Regions from separate parts of the Bowmanella denitrificans genome, predicted to be linked through region 1. Evidence: predicted binding sites of a transcription regulator. Region 1 holds the regulator's gene; each other region holds the start of a gene.
The links. Region 1 encodes NrdR, which represses ribonucleotide reductase genes. Its sites were predicted from a motif close to AAACACNANATNTNGTGTTT; they were not measured.

Region 1 (3,283 bases):
CCCGATTGTGCGGCCTTTTCTCCCAGCAACAAACGTTCTAAATAGCGGGCAACCACATCAACTTCAAGGTTAACTTTAGTGCCGGATTGATAATCACCTATATTGGTTTCTTTCAAGGTATGGGGCACCAAGGTCAGCATAAATCTGGCGCCGTCCAAATCGTTTACCGTCAAGCTGACACCATCCACGGTAATTGAGCCTTTCTGTGCAATATAGCGGGCCAGCTCATCCGGCGCCTGTACCCATATTTCCACCGCACGGGCGCTGCTTTGCACAGATAAAATGTCACCCACCCCATCCACATGCCCACTGACAATATGTCCGCCAAAACGGGTAGACGCCAGCATGGCTTTTTCCAGATTCACCCTCTGTCCCACCTTGTAATGAGCAAACCCGGAGCGTTTCAGGGTTTCTGCGGAAAGATCGGCCACATAGTGCTGCGACGAAAAATCTACCACTGTCAGGCACACACCATTAGTGGCAATACTGTCCCCCAGTGCCACGTCGCTCATATCCAGTTTGCCGCTATCAACGGTCAAACGCACATCACCACCGGTGGGCTCAATGGCGCGAATATGACCAACGGCCTGAATAATACCTGTAAACATAGGTTACTCCGTTTGGGAAGATGGATAGACAACTTGGGCGGTCAGGCGCAGATCCTCGCCCACTTGGCGAATATCCTGCCAGCGCAGGGCAATGGCTTGCTGCATATGACTCAGACTTGGCATCAGTGCCAAACCCTTTGCCTTATCCCCCATGATCTTGGGCGCCTGATACAGCATCAATGTATCAACCAGCTTATATTCTAACAGTGCACCGGCCAGCGCCGCGCCTGCTTCCACCCACAAATTGTTCACCCCGGACTCGGCCAAATGGGTCAACAGTGCGGGCAAGCTCACCCGCTTGCCCTTTTCCTGACAATGCCACTGACGAACCTGTTTAGGGTACAAATGGGGGCTAACTGACTTGTTCGCAAGCAGAATCGGCCCAGGCAAACTAAACAAACGATATTCTGGGGTGAGCTGGTTACGGCTGTCGACGATAACCCGCAGAGGCTGACGTACAACCGGGGTATCTATGCCCAACTGATTTGCATCAAGTCGCACGTTCAGCATGGGATCATCAATCATCACGGTGCCTGAGCCGGTTAAAATGGCACAGCTTTTCGCCCTTTCACGCTGCACATCCAAACGTGCTTGTTCACTGGTAATCCACTGACTGTGGCCATTTTCCATCGCGGTTTTGCCATCCAGACTGGCCGCCAGCTTCAGTGTCACCAAGGGCCGTCCCTGCGTCATTCGTTGAATAAATCCTGCGTTCAGGGCTTCGGCCTGACTTTTCAACAGGCCGACCTGTACATCAATTCCGGCATCTTGCAGCATTTGCAGACCACGTCCCGCGACCTGCGGGTTAGGGTCCTGCATAGCGGCCACCACACGTTTGATGCCGGCTTTAATCAAACCTTCAGCACAAGGGGGCGTGCGCCCATAATGACTGCATGGCTCCAACGTTACATAGGCAGTAGCTCCTTTGGCGTTATCCCCGGCTTGTCTTAGGGCAAACACCTCTGCATGTGGGCCACCAGCCTGCTGATGCCAGCCTTCTCCAACCAGTTCACCTTGGGCAGAAACAATCACACAGCCAACGTTTGGATTAGGTGAGGTGGTATAACGCCCTTTTTCTGCCAGTTGCAAGGCATTAGCCATCCATTGATGCTCGGCTTGGCTGAATTGCGACATGTCAGTCTCCCAAACGGGCGATTTCTTCACCGAACTCGCGAATATCTTCGAAGGAGCGGTACACCGAGGCAAAGCGCACATAGGCCACTTTGTCCAACTCCTTTAGTTCATTCATAATGACATTGCCGATCAGTTTACTGTCCACCTCGCGTTCACCTGTGGCGCGTAGCGTAGACATCACCCGGTTAACACACTTCTCTACTTGTTCTGTACTGACTGGGCGTTTCTCAAGTGCACGCTGCAAACCGGCGCGCAGCTTTTCTTCGTTAAAGGGTTCGCGAGAGCCGTCACGTTTCACGACCTTGGGCATCACCAGCTCGGCGGTTTCGAATGTGGTAAATCGTTCGTGGCATTTAAGGCATTCACGACGACGACGGATCTGATGGCCATCGGCCACCAGTCGGGAATCAATTACCTTGGTTTCCTGTTCAGAACAAAAGGGACAATACATGGTCACTCCAGGAAGGAAAATTCTGCCACCGACAAGCTCTCACAGTTGTAGAGCCTGGCAGCCGCCGCTAAGCTATCAAAAAAACGCTTCGGATAACAGTCATAGAGGCCCAGGCATCATGAGAATACTATTAATGTCAGCTTTGCTTGCCATAGCTTATCCCTCAGCGGCAGCAACCTGTGACAACTTAGGCGCATTATCCTGGTTGTTGGGGCAGTGGCAGATGCAAAAAGGCGACAAAACCTTGTGGGAAAACTGGCAAAAAGTCAGTGACAACAGTTTTGAGGGGCACGCAGGCAGCAACAGTAGCAAAGGACAAAGCAGTGAAGATTTGCGTCTGCTGGTGATGCAAGGTCAAATCTTTTATCTGGCCAAGGTCAGTGAAAATGCGCTGCCCGTTGCCTTCGCATTACAATATTGCACTGAGAATAGTGCCACTTTTGTCAACGCAGGTCACGACTTCCCTCAGCGCCTGCATTACCGGCTAGACGGTCAGCAATTGCATATCAGAGTGGAAGACTTACAGAGCAAGGGCTTTACCCTGCTTTTTCAACCCAGATAATGCGGATATTAAAAATCAATACTTAACTTATGTTCAAAGCCCAGGGCCAGATAGCGCCGATCAGGATTGTCATCCTGTTCAATATGAGCAGCCCAGGCATAGACCTTAGTTTGCTTACCCAGATGGTAATCGAATCCCAGGTTGTAGGTTCTGTCATCTTCCATACTCTGTAACTGAGCGCGCCATTCCCATTCCCCCCAGCGATGACTGTAACTGGCCAGAGCACCATTACGGGCGTCACCACCAGCAGAGGGGTCCTGTCGTTGCAACATAATGCCTAGCTTGCCAGCGCCCAGTTTATGTTGAACTGAGGCGCGAGTGACATCAAAGCCCGCCACATCAAAGTCCTGTGCCAGTGCGACAAACCAGGCGGAAGACTTTAGGTTAGCGTCACCATAAAACAGTCCTGCTGAAATAGCATCATCCCCTGCAGAGGACTTCTCAGCCTGATAAGTCAGCACGGCATGAAAACCATGCCATGTTGGTGAGGTGTAGGTTGCCACATCAGACAGACGATTTTCCCCTTTC
Region 2 (3,283 bases), on a different contig from region 1:
TGAGCTGATTATACTAGGCCGCAGTTTTTCAAAACAAAGCCATACTCATGTCACAAACACTCATCCAGCAAAACCACCACGACAATGTAGATGAACAGGAAATTGCCAAGTTTTCTGCCCTGGCCAGTCGATGGTGGGATCTGGAGGGTGAATTTAAACCTCTGCACCAAATCAATCCCTTGCGTCTGGATTTTATCGCCCAGCATTGCCAGGGATTGTTTGGCAAGAAAGCCTTGGATGTCGGCTGTGGCGGAGGCATATTAGCAGAAAGTATGGCCAAAATGGGGGCCGACGTAACAGGCATTGATATGGCCAAAGACTCCCTGGAAGTGGCCAGATTACATGGTCTGGAGTCTGGCATTAATGTGAACTACCAGCTAATTACGGTGGAGGCGTTCAGCGAGGCCCAGGCTGGACAGTTTGATGTCGTGACTTGTATGGAGATGCTGGAACATGTACCCGACCCAGAATCCATCGTGCGTGCTTGCGCTAAACTGGTTAAGCCAGGTGGACAGGTGTTCTTCTCGACCTTGAACCGCAACCTTAAATCCTACTTAATGGCCATTGTGGGAGCTGAATACATGCTGGGGCTGGTACCCAAAGGCACGCATCAACACAGTAAATTCATCCGCCCTTCTGAACTGATGCAATGGATAGATAACACCCATCTGCTGTGCCGTCATATTCAAGGACTGCACCTTAATCCACTCAGCGGTCAGTACTATTTATCTAATAGCAATGTGGATGTTAATTACCTGCTGCATTGTCACCGGCCGGAAAATGACTAAGCCACGGGCAGGATTGCTGTTTGATCTGGACGGTACTCTGCTGGATACCGCCAGAGATATGGGCAACGCATTAAATATGTTGCTTGCCGAAGAAGGTCGCGCCCAGCAAAGCTATCAGTCATATCGACCTATCGCTTCTCATGGCGCTATGGGCATGCTGAAATTAGGTTTCGCGATTTGTCGCAATGATGGCGACTTCGAAGCACTACGCCAACGCTTTTTGCACCATTACCGTAACACTTTGTGCCAACATACCTGTTTGTTTGAAGGCATTGAGCCACTGCTATTGTGGCTTAATGATAACAATATCCCCTGGGGCATTGTGACCAACAAGCCAACACACCTGACACTGCCCCTGTTAGAACAGTTTCCACTTTTACAAAAAGCCGCGGCACTGGTATGTGGGGATACGCTGACAGATAGAAAACCCAGCCCCAAACCGCTCTTCCATGCTGCCAATCAACTAAACCTGGCGTTGCCGCATAGCTGGTATGTGGGTGACGCAGAACGTGACATGCTGGCAGCCAGATCAGCCGGTATGCAGGCTATACTGGCCGAATATGGTTATATCTGCCCCAGTGAACAACCGCAACATTGGCAGGTAGACCAACGCATTGCTCACCCAGTTGAAATATCCAACAGGTTCAAACACAAGATCTAGTATTTTTTGTGCAACACAAACACCATATGTCGTTAAATAATAACAACACCGCATTTAAGAAATAAAAAATTTATCTGCCTTAAAATGATCTAAATATTCCTTGCATTCCTATCACCGAAGTCTTGATAGTGACTCTTCGGTGAGTCGACACTAACCTCATTATCCAGTGCCTTCTGTTCGGCCATTAAACCACCAGATATTGGGTTGCATAAAGGCTAAAACCTCACTATCTTGTGCCAAAGCGAACATCTTGCTAAGGCAAAGATTCGCAGTTTTTCTGTCCTGCAGGCAAGGGCTTGTTTGCAGGCAATTTGCGCTAATTTTGATAACAATAAGACGGCTATCGGCATGAACAATACGCTTCTCGTTACCAAACGCTCCGGCGAAAAAGAGCCTATCGATCTCGACAAGATCCATAAAGTCATTACCTGGGCTGCCAAGGGCCTGAACAATGTATCTGTGTCCCAGGTAGAGATAAAGGCTCACATCCAGTTTTACGACGGCATCAAAACCTCTGATATCCACGAGACTTTGATTAAATCTGCCGCAGACCTAATCTCCAAGGACAGTCCGGATTATCAATACCTGGCCGCCCGACTGGCCATTTTCCATTTGCGTAAAAAAGCGTACGGACAGTTTGAGCCGCCGACTTTATACAGCCATGTTGCACGCATGGTGGACATGGGCAAGTACGATAAGCATCTACTGGAAGACTACAGCCAGGCTGAATTTGAACAAATGGACGCCTATCTTGATCACTGGCGTGATATGGATTTCAGCTATGCTGCCGTGAAGCAACTGGAAGGTAAGTATCTGGTTCAAAACCGGGTTACTGGCGAGATTTATGAAAGCGCGCAGTTCCTGTATATGCTGGTTGCCGCCTGCTTGTTTGCCAATTATCCAAAACAAACACGCATGGATTATATCCAGCGTTTTTATGATGCCGTCTCCAAATTTAAGATTTCGTTGCCGACCCCTATCATGTCCGGGGTGCGCACGCCGACGCGTCAGTTCAGCTCCTGCGTATTAATCGAGTGTGGCGACAGCCTGGATTCTATCAACGCCACCGCCAGCGCCATTGTTAAGTATGTGAGCCAACGTGCAGGCATTGGCATTAATGCCGGCCGTATTCGTGCTTTGGGGAGCCCCATCCGGGGTGGCGAAGCCTTCCACACCGGTTGTTTGCCGTTCTATAAATATTTCCAGACCGCGGTAAAGAGTTGCTCGCAAGGCGGTGTGCGTGGTGGTGCAGCAACCTTGTTCTACCCGTTGTGGCATCTGGAAGTAGAGTCCCTGCTGGTTTTGAAAAATAACCGTGGTGTGGAAGAAAACCGAGTCCGTCACCTGGACTATGGAGTGCAGTTTAACAAGCTGATGTATCAGCGCCTGATTAAAGATGAGCACATCACCCTGTTCAGCCCCTCGGATGTACCGGGCTTGTATGATGCTTTCTTTGCTGATCAGGACAAGTTTGAAGCGCTTTATACCCAGTACGAGCAGGACCCCGCCATACGTAAGAAGCAGATCAAAGCCATCGAGCTTTTCAGTCTGTTTATGCAAGAGCGTGCCAGTACTGGCCGCATCTATCTGCAAAACGTTGACCACTGCAATACCCACAGCCCATTTGACCCGGCCGTGGCCCCGGTACGTCAAAGCAATTTGTGTCTTGAAATCGCCCTGCCAACCAAGCCATTGGAGCATGTGAACGACGAAAATGGCGAAATTGCGCTATGTACCCTGTCGGCCTTTAATCTGGGTGCCATCGAAAACCTGGATGAGCTGGGTGAGCTATCGGATTTAGCCGTACGCGCACTGGACAGTTTGCTGGATTATC
Region 3 (3,283 bases), on a different contig from region 1:
TCCCATCTGGCGTTTTTGATGCCTAAATTTTCGGCCGGCACAAATTCGGTGTTGAACATATAACCCCAACGCACCCGGGCCTGGCGGTTCGCGTCATAGATGACCTTCAGTTGGCTGTCGACAAAGCTTTGATAATCCTCGTTGACACCCACTTCTATACCCAGATACTCGGCAGCTTCCACCATACCGTTAACGCCAATGGTCAGAAATTGCTTGTCCAGGCTGATAAAGCCGGCGTCATACACACTCAGTAAACCATCGCGCTGGTATTCCTCCATCAAACGGCGATAGGCCACCTGATATTTCTGCACTTTGTCCACTTCAACGGCCAGGTCGCGGCCATCCTGAATCAATCGGTTCATATTCAGGGTGATGACATTGATCGAGCCGGTGGCCACCCCACCGGCGCCCAGGCTGTAAGAAAAAGTATGGTCACTAATTTCATTACGCAGGCGGCAACAGGACGCCAGCGAATCAGCACTTTGTGACTGGTAAACAAAGAACGACCCGCCCTGGCTCATATTCTCGGCGCACAAGCCGGCAAAGCTGTCATCCTTCACCCTGCCATTTTCGGTCAGCATGGCGGCGGTTACCACCGGAAACGTCAGAATGGCCTTATTGCGCTCCTGATTAAACCAATTAAGGAAAAAGCCCTGCAGGGCGCTGACCGATTGCCAGTCGGGGGCGCTCATATCGGGAAAGACAAAGTTGCCAAACATGGCATCAAAATAATGGCGGTCATACAGGGAAATATTCCAGAACACACTTTGATAACCGCGCGCTGCGGCGGGTTGATTGAGCGCATACACCACATGCTGAAGATGATTTTCAATGGCTTTGGTGTGGCTGCTCAGGTAGTTGTCGCCGTAATCACGGCGGGCAAAGTAGTCAAAGTAAGTTAAAAATTCCACCGTCGCTACCGCCCCGGCAAACTGGGCACTGATGGCAAATACCAGATTAACGAAACTACCGCAGAACGATTCCAGGTGCTGTGGAGCCTTGGATTCGCCGCCCAGTCTGGTCAGTCCATCCAGCAAAAACGGGTACATGGTAATTGATGCGCAATAGGGTTTCAGGCTGGTTTCGTCATGCACATAGATTTCGTGCCGCTCTATCTGGCGCACATACTCATCTCCCAGGGCGTCACCAAACAATTCGCTGATCTTATTTTTGACCAGTGCCCGATTAATCTGGATCACGCAGTCCTTCATCAGTTCTGCTTCCAGGGTCGCAATGTTTTTATGTGTCACATTGGCGTTGGCGTCCAGCTTCGAGCCATCTGCCGGGTTCACCGCCTGTTGATACTCACGAATAAAATTCAGTTTGCCTTGTAGTTGTTGCGCATTAAGCGGCAGCATAATCATTCTCCATAAATCGAAAATTAAGAAGATTGCCGGTGGCAAGCTCCAGAAAACGCTGGTTGGTTGTGGGACTGGTAAGACCGCCCAGTTGCGAATACCAGCGACCGGTTTTCAGATAATCCAGGTGTGTTTGCAGGCGGGCCGGTATTTTGTTCATACCGGTATACAGGCAAGTTTTCAGTCCGGCTTGCCGGGCCTGTTGTAACAATGCCAGTAACGCATCCGGATGCCATTCACCGCCAAAAAACAGCACGCAACTAACCAGGTGCGCATAACGTTGCAGATACCGGGCAAAAAGTTGCGGGGTCAGCGCCTCTCCTGTGCTGGGATCCCAGCTATCCTGACTATGGCAACCCTCGCAGCGCAGCGGGCAGCCAGTGATGGTAAAGGCCAGCGCCACTTCATCCGGCACTTCCTGAAAGCACACCTGGGGGGGAAAGCTGTTAAAGGGCTCAAACCTCTTATCTTGTGTCATAACACAACCGCAAACACCATATATTGTGTTTATACGGTAAATGAGCACAAGATCTTGTTGTTGATCTGGATCAACAAATTCGGCCTGCCGGGTTTAACTTATAACGGAAAAAACATGCGCTTGTGCCACTGCACTTGTACACTGCCGCGCTTGTCGTTTGTCCTGTCGTATTATGAAACTGTTTATAAGCAAAATTACCGGCCAATTACTGACACGGCTTGGCATAATCAAAGCCGACAGTCAGCGCTTGTCCAGTATTCCTGTCGCCGAGCGACTAAAAGTCGCTGCCGCCGCAGGTATTGCATTGTTTGTTGTGACTTTGACCAGCCAATATCTGGCCGACCTAGCCAGCACGGTTGTGTTGCTGGCGTCCATGGGCGCCTCAGCGGTTTTACTGTTCGGTCTGCCATCCAGTCCTCTGGCCAAGCCCTGGTCATTTGCCGCCGGTCACCTTATCTCCGCCGGCATTGGACTGTTGTGTTCACATCTGTTTACCGATATGGCGGTAATGGCTGCCGTGACTATTGCGTTGGTACTGTTTGCCATGTACCTGTTTGAATGTATGCATCCGCCTGGCGGCGCCACTGCATTAGTGCCGGTTATCGCTTCAAGCGAGCAGTTACTCGGCTATGAATTTCTATTTCTACCTGTCGCGTTGAATGTAACGGTGATGTTGCTGATGGCACTGATGCTCAATTATCTGTTGCGTCCCCGACCACAAAAGCGCGATTTTGACCCGGTGCATTTGCACCAGGATGCCAGTCCGATAAAACGCACCGGGTTGCAGCCTGAAGATTTATTGTACGCCCTGAATCACTATCAAACCGTAGTGGATGTCAGCGAAACGGATTTAGAGCAAATTTATCAGCAAGCCCAGTTGCACGCATACCAGCGTCAGCTCGGCGCAATATTGTGCCGGGATATCATGTCGCGGGATATTATCTGCGTCACAGCAGAGACTCCGCTAACCCAGGCATGGCGGTTACTACAAAAGCACAAAATTCGCACCCTGCCAGTGATTACAGCCGATCGGCAACTACTGGGAATGGTCTCGGTAACGGATTTCTTAAAAGACATCAGTGTTCCACATTACTGGGGACTATTGCGACATATGAGTAGCCTCAGTCTGCACACCAGTGCCAAACGCCAATGGCGCAAACATCACAAACAGCAGGTAGCCGATATTATGCGCACCGGGATCACCGCCATTCGGCAAGATGAGCATGTTATCGAGCTAATCCCCAAGTTGTCAGAACTGGGCTTACATCAGGTACCGGTGCTGGATACTAATCACAAACTGGTGGGAATGGTGACCCAATCTGACCTGATTGCAGCCTTATATGCCAACAGCCAAAAAGGTCGAACCAACTGAATGGTGTTCATTGTTGCGGCCTGGCCGCGCCAGGGAACTTAAGCCTATAGCATGGTATCGCCCCTAGTTATGCAG

Region 2: a site for NrdR is predicted at 1,637-1,656, ahead of nrdA (class 1a ribonucleoside-diphosphate reductase subunit alpha). Genes of this name have one in related genera too.
Region 3: a site for NrdR is predicted at 1,848-1,867, ahead of nrdG (anaerobic ribonucleoside-triphosphate reductase activating protein). Genes of this name have one in related genera too.

What each region holds. Positions count from the first base shown of each region.
Region 1 covers NZ_BAAAEI010000021.1:40,055-43,337, forward strand. The annotation lists gene ABD028_RS16815 (riboflavin synthase) at 1-608, opposite strand, end outside; gene ribD (bifunctional diaminohydroxyphosphoribosylaminopyrimidine deaminase/5-amino-6-(5-phosphoribosylamino)uracil reductase RibD) at 612-1,742, opposite strand; gene nrdR (transcriptional regulator NrdR) at 1,744-2,193, opposite strand; gene ABD028_RS16830 (DUF6265 family protein) at 2,327-2,755, shown strand; gene ABD028_RS16835 (porin) at 2,764-3,283, opposite strand, start outside.
Region 2 covers NZ_BAAAEI010000006.1:41,989-45,271, reverse strand. The annotation lists gene ubiG (bifunctional 2-polyprenyl-6-hydroxyphenol methylase/3-demethylubiquinol 3-O-methyltransferase UbiG) at 48-788, shown strand; gene ABD028_RS03170 (HAD family hydrolase) at 781-1,449, shown strand; gene nrdA (class 1a ribonucleoside-diphosphate reductase subunit alpha) at 1,798-3,283, shown strand, end outside.
Region 3 covers NZ_BAAAEI010000006.1:576,657-579,939, forward strand. The annotation lists gene nrdD (anaerobic ribonucleoside-triphosphate reductase) at 1-1,358, opposite strand, end outside; gene nrdG (anaerobic ribonucleoside-triphosphate reductase activating protein) at 1,345-1,836, opposite strand; gene ABD028_RS05520 (HPP family protein) at 2,009-3,208, shown strand.